3 regions of the Bacillus sp. TCT6 genome follow, and region 2 is predicted to be linked to each of the others. Evidence: riboswitches for the same ligand, from Rfam matches in the RefSeq annotation. Region 2 holds a riboswitch; each other region holds the start of a gene.
The links. A riboswitch is a leader RNA that binds a small molecule or an ion and turns the genes downstream of it on or off. The one in region 2 is predicted to bind lysine.
Positions count from the first base shown of each region.

Region 1: it holds a riboswitch for lysine, as region 2 does, so the genes downstream of both, AC0ONG_RS07485 (aspartate kinase) here and AC0ONG_RS13790 (amino acid permease) in region 2, are expected to answer to the same signal.
Region 3: it holds a riboswitch for lysine, as region 2 does, so the genes downstream of both, AC0ONG_RS02885 (amino acid permease) here and AC0ONG_RS13790 (amino acid permease) in region 2, are expected to answer to the same signal.

Region 1 is NZ_JBVYHX010000001.1:1,459,426-1,462,643, forward strand. It holds gene AC0ONG_RS07480 (VOC family protein) at 1-290, opposite strand, end outside; gene AC0ONG_RS07485 (aspartate kinase) at 520-1,749, opposite strand; lysine riboswitch at 1,953-2,139, opposite strand; gene AC0ONG_RS07490 (DoxX-like family protein) at 2,333-3,218, shown strand, end outside.
Region 2 is NZ_JBVYHX010000001.1:2,689,600-2,692,817, reverse strand. It holds partial or broken gene AC0ONG_RS13800 (hypothetical protein) at 1-101, opposite strand, end outside; gene AC0ONG_RS13795 (iron-sulfur cluster biosynthesis family protein) at 135-440, opposite strand; gene AC0ONG_RS13790 (amino acid permease) at 554-2,020, opposite strand; lysine riboswitch at 2,133-2,324, opposite strand; gene AC0ONG_RS13785 (GNAT family N-acetyltransferase) at 2,646-3,095, shown strand; gene AC0ONG_RS13780 (sulfite exporter TauE/SafE family protein) at 3,135-3,218, opposite strand, start outside.
Region 3 is NZ_JBVYHX010000001.1:583,078-586,295, forward strand. It holds gene AC0ONG_RS02880 (ABC transporter permease) at 1-139, opposite strand, end outside; gene AC0ONG_RS02885 (amino acid permease) at 200-1,624, opposite strand; lysine riboswitch at 1,773-1,954, opposite strand; gene gapN (NADP-dependent glyceraldehyde-3-phosphate dehydrogenase) at 2,132-3,218, opposite strand, start outside.

The DNA.
Region 1 (3,218 bases), 1.2 Mb from region 2:
ATGACGCGTAGATAACCGAGGGCGTTTACAGGAGTATTTCGGTGATCTGATACAGTAGGTGGGGTGAGAAATCGCGAAAGTTCAATTCGGCTGTGGCCATCTGGAGTGACCATCATAGCAATCTCTACGCACTGAGAGCCGAGTCCAGTTACGCGACCAGCCCATTCACCTTCGACAGTGGCTCGCCCTTCGAGGTTCAAGCCAATCTCCTCGAAGAAAGAGATTGCGTTATCAAGGGATTCTACAACGATGCTGACATTGTCCATTCGTAGTAATTTGTTTTTTGCCATAGTCTTATCTCCTTATGTATAAAAGTTTATTATTTAATCATCCTCATAATTATACTACTAAGTAGTTACAAATTCCTTTCAGTCAAAAACACCTTGTCATAGTATATGAAAAGGTGACAAGGTGTTTTTTTATATGTCATATAGCATCTTGTTAACGAACAGCATTTTATTTAATAGGAAGGAAGTAGATTAATATGATTTTTTTATAAGCGTTACTGAAAATATCAAATTAGCTCATTTGCACTAAAGGCTCAATTTTCGCCATAAATGATTGATGCAACGCCTCAACACCTGTTACTAAATGAAGGCGGTCAATAACGACAGACACTTTAATTTCTGATGTACTTACCATTTTGATATGAATATTTTCTTCTTTTAAAGTAGTGAACATATTTGCAGCGACACCAGGGTTAGATACCATGCCAGATCCTACGATTGATACTTTTGCTAAGTGATTTTCATGTTCTACAGATTCGTAGTGAAGAGTTTCTTGATTTTGTTCCAAAACTTTTAAAGTTTCTCTTAAATCATTCGAGTGAATGGAGAAGGAGAGATGTACAGTTCCTTCATTTGTAATACTTTGAATGATGATATCTACATTAATGTGTGCTGCTGCTAATGTAGAGAAAACTGTTGAAAGCGAGCCTTGTTCTAGTCCTTTAATTGTGACACGTGTAATGTTATCCTCAAATGCAATACCTTTAACGATTGATTGTTGTTCCATGTTACATTCTCCTTTTACAATTGTTCCGTTTTCTTGTTCCATACTTGAGCGAACTTCTAAAACTACGTTATGATTTTTAGCAAACTCAACAGCGCGCGGGTGTAATACGCCAGCACCGAGATTAGCAAGCTCTAACATTTCGTCATAAGAAATTTCATCTAATTTGTAAGCATCTTTTACAACTCGTGGGTCCGTCGTATATACGCCTGTCACATCCGTATAAATATCACATTTTTTTGCTTTAAGTGCAGCGGCTAGTGCGACAGCAGTCGTATCAGAACCACCACGGCCAAGCGTTGTAATTTCATTTTCTACACTTATACCTTGGAAACCAGCTACGATAACAATCGTGCCTTCAGCAAGATAAGATTGAATACGATCTGTATGAATGTCAGTAATCCGTGCACTACTATGTACAGATTCTGTCGTAATACCTGCTTGCCACCCTGTTAATGAAATTGCATGATAGCCTTTTGCTTGCAGTGCCATTGTTAATAATGAAATAGTTACTTGTTCTCCTGTAGATAGAAGCATATCCATTTCACGTTTACTTGGATTTTCTGTGATAGCGTTAGCGAGTGCGACAAGTTCATCTGTGCTTTTTCCCATTGCTGAAACGACAGAGACAATGCTATGACCTCGTTCATATTCTTCAATAATTAAATTTGCTACATGTTGAATGCGTTCGACGCTTCCGACAGAAGTGCCACCAAATTTTTGAACAATTGTTTCCATTACAAATTCCTTCTTTCGTCTATTTTTAAGAATAGATTAGGAAATATATAAATCCCAATACTCCTGTAGTTACCAGAAAGACAAACAAAAAACACCATCTCAAATAAGTGAGGATGGTGCTGTTACAGGAAAAGGGAAACAGAAAACGGAGCTAATAAAAAAACCGCCAAAAAAGGAATATCATAAAAAAATGATATCTCTTTTTTGTAGATAGCTCTTCATACGTACACGTCTGTACATATGACAGTTCTGTTTCTATTCGAAAACAGCCCCAATTGATAAATGCAGAGAAATTTATCAATTTCGGCAATACTTCCTTTCATCTAAGTTCATAGACATCTCTGTGTCTCCATTAGAATACTCATAAGTATCGCAACCTCTATCTCACGTTTTAGGCGAGAGTGTTTGATTTATGAAGTTGTTGGTAACATTTGTTTTATAATAATTTAAATTTTTCGTGGAATCAAGTGTTTTATATATATTTTAAAAATTCTTTCTTTTTTATGAGGAAGTTTGTGAAAAATGTAGCAAAATAAATTCATTGCATGTACATTAAACTTATAGTGCATAGGAGGTGGGGAGAATGAAAAGGAAACAGCCTATTTATGTTGCGACAAAAATGAACACGACGATGGAAAAATTATGGGAATATACGCAAGAACCAGATATACATACAGAGTGGGATGCTCGCTTTACTGAAATTTCGTATTTAGAGAAAAAAGAAGGAGAACCACAGAAGTTTTTGTATAAAACAAAGATTGGATTTGGGCTTGAAATAGTTGGAGAAGGGGAATCAATAGGTGAAATAAGAAAAGAAACTGGTGAAAGAATTTCTTCTTTAAAATTTTGGACGGATAATACATTATCTCTTATTCAAATAGGACGTGGTTATTGGAAGTATACGCCCAATAAAGAATACATCCATTTTGAGACACAATATGATTATGATACAAGATTTGGTCGTATAGGAAATGTAATAGATTCCTATATTTTTCGTCCGTTATTAGGTTGGGCGACTGCTTGGAGTTTTGATGCCTTAAAATTATGGTTAGAAAAGGGGCTTCATCCTAGGTTACTAATTAGAAGAACAATGACGTATTGGCTCGTATGTTCTTTATTTGCTTTTGTATGGATATATCAAGGGATAGTGCCAAAACTACTGTTTACTCATTCAGAAGAAGTAAAGATGCTTTCTTTATTAATCGGTTCAAATGAAAGTAGTGTATGTATACTTAAAATAATTGGGGGGTTAGAAATAATTTTCGGTGTCGTATGGCTGTTGCCACTAACAAAACGAAAATTATTTATACTGCATATTATTGTATTACTAGTTTTAACGTTAGCGGCAGGATTTACGAATATCGCAAGCTTTACAGGACCGTTTAATCCGATTACATTAAATGTTCTTTTAATGGGGTTATCAATTGTCGGTTATATAAATAGTTTCGATTTACCAAGCGCGAAAAATT
Region 2 (3,218 bases):
ATTCTTTTAGAAAAATTAGGATCGTGTTTACAAATAGAATCAGCTATTTTCTCTGCTAATTCTTCATTAAATAAAAATTTTAACGGAACATATTTACCCATTTTTTCACCTCGGTGGTCAAATGAAAACAATTTTTATTTTTTAATCGACAATCCATAAACTAAAGTCTCACTCGGAGTCGTAATACTAAAACCTGTCGTCTTATAATCAAGTTTCACTGTATCACCAGTGTATTCTTTCGTGAATGAATCCATTTGTACGATAAGCTCTACATCTTCATATACAACATCATCTGCGTTATATGTATCCCAAATTAAATCGACATCAACGAAAATACTACAAGAGTTCGTCATTGTTCCTCTAATGCGAACGATCTTTTTATCTTCACGTTCTAATCTACGTATAGCTGCTTTTGCTTCATCAGTAATACGAATGTTCATTGTATCCCAACCTTTATTTATATTTCCTTTATTATTGCAAAAACAGGAGCAATAATAAAGGAAAGAGGTTTGCAACAAAAAACGAGCAAACAAATTTGTTTGCTCGTTTCACTTTATTTTAGTTCACATTTATCAAGTGGAATCACTTTTGTTTTTTTCGTAAATTTATAACCTAACCATAGTACTAAGAAGAGTGGTAAACCGATGTAAGAAACGAGTACACCGTTCCAATCAATTGCTTCACCCATAAATGCGCCGTAGTTTTGTCCTAAAATTACGATGATACAAAGTGTAAATGCGAAGATTGGACCGAATGGGAACCATTTTGCTCTATATGGTAAGTCTTTTAAATCTTTTCCTTGTGCGATATATGCTTTACGGAAACGGTAATGACTAATTGCAATTCCGACCCATGCGATAAAACCAGACATTCCAGATGCGTTTAATAACCAAATGTATACAACACCGTCACCGAATAAAGAAGCAATGAAAGCAATACTACCAACAATTGACGTTACGATTAATGCGTTAACAGGTACACCGCGGCTATCTAATTTACCAAGAAACTTTGGTGCTTTTCCTTGGCGAGCTAAATCCCAAAGCATACGAGTTGATGCATACATACCAGAGTTACCAGCAGATAGTACAGCAGTTAAAATAACAGCGTTCATAACAGAAGCAGCAAAGGCAACGCCCGCTTTTTCAAAAATAAGTGTAAACGGACTTACTGTTACATCACTTGCAGCAAGGCTTTCAGTTGTATAAGGAATTAGTAAACCGATAACGAGAATCGCAAGGATATAGAATAAAAGAATACGCCAAAAGATTGAACGAATTGCTTTTGGGATATTACGTTCTGGATCAGATGTTTCACCAGCAGCTACTCCTAATAATTCAGTTCCTTGGAAGGAGAAACCAGCTGCCATAAATACACCGATAATTGCCATGATACCGCCGTTAAATGGTGCATCTGCAACTGTGAAGTTTTTAAATCCAACAGTTTCGCCGCCCATAATTCCGAAAATCATCATGAAACCAACAATTAAAAAGATAATAATAGTAACTACTTTAATAAGTGCGAACCAATATTCAGATTCACCAAACCCTTTAACAGATAAATAGTTTAAAAGGAAAATAATAGCTAAACATAATCCACTCCAAATAAGAGAAGGAGTATCTGGGAACCAAAATTTCATAATTAATGTTACAGCTGCAAGTTCAGCAGCAATCGTAATTGCCCAGTTATACCAATAGTTCCATCCAAGTGCAAAGCCAAGTGATGGATCAACAAATTTTGTTGCATACGTACTAAAAGATCCAGTAACAGGCATGTAAGCTGCAAGTTCAGCTAAGCTTGTCATTAAAAAATAAACCATAATTCCAATTGCGGCGTATGCAATTAATGCGCCACCAGGTCCAGCTGTATGGATGACACCACCGCTGGCAAGAAATAGTCCGGTACCAATTGTACCACCGAGAGAAATCATCGTAAGGTGACGAGATTTTAATCCGCGTTTTAATTCACCTTGTCCTTGTGTAGTTTGCGTTTTAGAGGTAGATTGATTTGTTGCGCTATTCATGTTCAACACTCCTTTTCTTGTAGGTTAGGAAGGAGCGGGGGAGAAAAATACAAAAAACCGCCAAAGGAATTTGGCGGAACGTTTCACAAATAACCACCCCATCATACCCTTCCGTTAAGATAGCACCCCACGTTTACACGGTAATTTGTAAACGTGACAGTTCTGTTCCTTTCGGAGACAGCCCCAGCTCATATTTCCAGAGAAGAAATATAAACTTCGGCAACCTTTCCTTTCAAACGGAGTTGGTGACATTCTCTGTGTCTCGTCCGTTTTACTCATAAAAGTCGCAACCTCTACCTCATCGGATTGATGAGGATTTGATATATTGCTAAGATTTTTAATATATGGCAATTGTAATGACTTTCTGAATATATTGCAAGATATTTTGTTAGGAAAAGTCAAAAAATATCGGTTATTGTATAGGAAACGCTTGCAAAACTCCACCCGAACCTATTATTATGTAGCAATAAGCAAAGAAAAAATTGTTATACAAATGTTTCGCAAAAAATATTGAAAAACCCTCTAAATAAAAAGAAAATTCAGAAAAATATAATTCGACATTCATGATAAAGTCATATTATTTGTTATAATTAGAGTAACGTTTAAGTAAAAAGGGGAAATCAATATGAAATTAGAAACAGAAAGGCTCTATATAGTGCCGTGTACAGAAGAGAGGATTCAAATTGCTAACGAGCAAGGATACAATAGCGGTCCGCATATTGTAGGGCATGTAAAGAATGTAAAACAAGATGCAGCTATATTACCATGGGGCGCGTGGTATGTTCTTCGGAAAGAAGATGATAGCGTTTTAGGTGATATTGGGTTTAAAGGGAAACCAAACGAGAATCAAACAGTAGAAATTGGCTATGGATTTATTGAGAAATATTGGAATCAGGGCTATGCAACAGAAGCTGTAAGAGAACTAATCGATTGGGCTTTCAAAACAGGAGAGGTAGAAACAATAATTGCAGAGACAATCCTAGATAACTATAGTTCGATTCGTGTTTTAGAAAAGTTACATATGAAGAGAGTAAATGCTACAGAAACGATGATTAATTGGAAAATAGAAAAATAAAAAATACCGCTCGAAGTATATCGGGCGGTATTTTTATCGTTATGGTAGCATTTGTTTTTGATCATTCGGATATCCGGCTGTCGATGCGTTAGAACGCTTGGAATGATTGCGAACAGCAATGAA
Region 3 (3,218 bases), 2.1 Mb from region 2:
ACTGAGCATAATAATATGCACCAACGCATGAAATAAAGATAAAGCTATATAGTAAACCGTTAATCATACGTGCAAAGTATGTAATGATATTTTGAATATGTTGTTGGAAGCGACTGCTCCATAGCGATTCGATTGACATGTTTTTCACCTCTTTGTTCTATTATATATGTTTTACAAAAGAAAAAACGAGCAAATTGCGTTATGCAACTTGCCCGTTTTTCTTTTCGTTATTTTTTTTCTGATCACGATTCATTAATGGATAGAAAGCAAATCCAATTACGAATAAACCAATTCCGAGAAGGAACGTTTTTATATCGGATGCGCCGGTTTTAATAACCCATAGTGCGTAGCAAAGTGCGATCATTGCGACTATACCATCTGTAATTCTTGCCCGCATTTCATTTTTATATGTTTCACCAGTTGCGACTAGTTTTAACTGGAAGATTGGTGAAACGAGATATGGAATGAGGTAGGCCAATGTTGATACGGTAATAACGAATGTATAAGCTTCCGCAATGGTTCCTGATAATGTTGAGAATAGGAAAACTTGCGACATAATGTTTGTTAATCGTAATGAGTAAATTGGACTTCCTTTTTTATTGGTTTTCGTGAAGAAGGAAGGGAAGAAACCTTCTTTTGCTGCTTGATATGGTACTTCTGAGCTTAATAAAATCCAGCCTAAGATAGAACCGAACAGGGAAGTAAGAGCAAGTAATGCCATAAGTTTCCCGCCGCCATGACCCATTGCAGCGTTTAGTGCATCTGCTAATGGACGTTCCGAAGCTTGTAATTTATCAACATGAAGTACACCCATTGTTAAAATTGTAATTCCTAAGTAAATCGCAACTGTAATAAGTAATCCCGCAACTGTTGCACGTTTTACCGTTTTTGGGGAAACAGCACGGTTTGATAAAAGAACGGCTGATTCAATTCCGATAAACGCCCAAAGCGTTGTAAGAGCAGCTAAATTTACTTGTGAAAGAAGACCATGTGATACACCTGATTTATCAATCATCGGCGTGTACCATTGTCCAAACTTAGAAGCTTCGAATGCAAATAACGTAACGACGATGAATAAAAGGAATCCAGTTACTTTCGTTGTTGTTGCTAAGAAGTTTAGCTTTCCAGCTCCGCTTACACCATTTGTTAATATAATATGAGTTCCCCAAAGTAAGATGGAACAAATCGTAAATGTAATTAGTTTTCCGACTTCTACGTTAAACGAGCCGATTGAAAATAGTAGTCGCGTATCTTTCATAATTGGGAAGAAGAGTGATAAATATCCCGCAAATGATGTAATGATGGCAACGTTACTTGCCCAGTTTGCAACCCAATATCCCCATACCATACTGAAACCAGCCATTTTTTTCTTTTTTGGTGTTGAGAATAAAGCATATGCATGACTTTGTGGCCCTGTCGTTAAATCAGGACGACGAATTGCTAAATTACCGAAAACAAGAGCTAGCATTAAAACACCAAACCCTGTAGTTAACCAAGCTAAAGTGACACCGAGTGGGCTTGCTGTTTGTGCCAACGTACTTGGCACCATGAAAATACCAGCGCCAACCATGTTACCGACAACGAAAGCTGTTAGTACCCAAAAGCCCCATTTTTTTTGTTGCATAGAAAAATACCTCCAAAGTTAGTATAACCAAGTCAAGCGAGGAGATATGTATGTCTTCCTGAGTCAGGAAGAGAAGTCCCAAACAAAACAAAAAAAGCACGTAATCTGCCGCTACATGCTTTCTATCTTATAAGAAACCCACGACATACCTCTCGATAGCTCTCCACAAACGAAACGTTTGTGACAGTTCTGCACTTATTAAATGCAGACCCAGCAAGCGTGCATGGTGGACACGACTTACTTCGGCAACCATTCCTTTCTCATTCCTTCATCAATGCCACTACATCTCCTGAAATGATACTCTTAATGATTGCAACCTCTACCTCACCGAGATACGAATGAGGATTTAAATATTAAATTAACGTCTTTAAGAGTAACAAATGAATTTTTATACGTCAATGGATATAGTAATAATCAGATTATAGAGAAGAGTTTGTGATTAGGAATGAATAATTATTTGATATAAAAAGAAGCCGATCTAAACTAGATCAGCTTCTACATATAAAATTAAACTAAGTTTAATACTGTTACTTTTTCACGTGTCATAGACTCAAGGCTCTTACGAATACCTTGTGCGCCCATACCTGAACCTTTTACACCAATGAATGGGAAGTGGTCAGGGCCGCGCTCTGTGCGTCCGTTAATTTGAACAGAACCAGTTTCGATTTTGTTAGCAATTGCAAATGCTTTGTTAATGTCTTTTGTGAAGACACTTGCTTGCAGACCGAACTCTGATTTGTTAGCAATCTCAATTGCTTGCTCATCTGAAGAAACACGGATGATTGGAAGGATTGGGCCGAATGGCTCTTCCCAAGCAACTTTCATTTCTTCTGTTACGTGGTCGATTAATGTTGGGTAAATTAAGTTACGCTCACGTTTGTTACCGATAACGATTGTAGCACCTTTTTCAACAGCATCGTCAACTAAGCCTTGAACGAAGTCAGCAGACTTGTCGTCGATTAATGGAACGATTGTGCTGTCTTGTTCTGGAGATCCAACTGATAGTTCAGCTACTTGCGCTTTTAATAAGCTAACAAGCTCGTCGGCTACGTTTTCGTGTACAAGTACACGTTTAATAGCTGTACAACGTTGACCAGAGTAAGAGAATGCACCGCTTACGATATGGTTTGCAGCATCTTGTAAGTCAGCATCTTCACGAACGATACCAGGATCTTTACCACCAAGTTCTAATACAAGTGGAATCATTGAAGCTTTTTTCGCTAAATGTTTACCTGTGTTCGTACCGCCTGTGAACGATACCATATTGATGCCTTCGTGTTCTACTAAGTAGTCACCAATGACAGAACCGCGTCCTGTAGCTACGTTTACAAGACCTTTTGGAAGGCCAGCTTTATGAAGTGCTTCAACCATTTTAATACCACTAATTGCACCTTGAGTTGCTGGTTTGAAAATAACAGCATTACCCATAATTAATGCTGGTGCAAGTTTTGCAGCAGATAAGTTTACTGGGTAGTTAAATGGTGCGATTGCTAATACAACACCAAGTGGTGCGCGTTGGATAATCGCAAGTTTAGATTTCGTTCCGCCAGGGAAGCTATCGCCCATCATGCTTTCTCCGTGCATATGTAAAGCT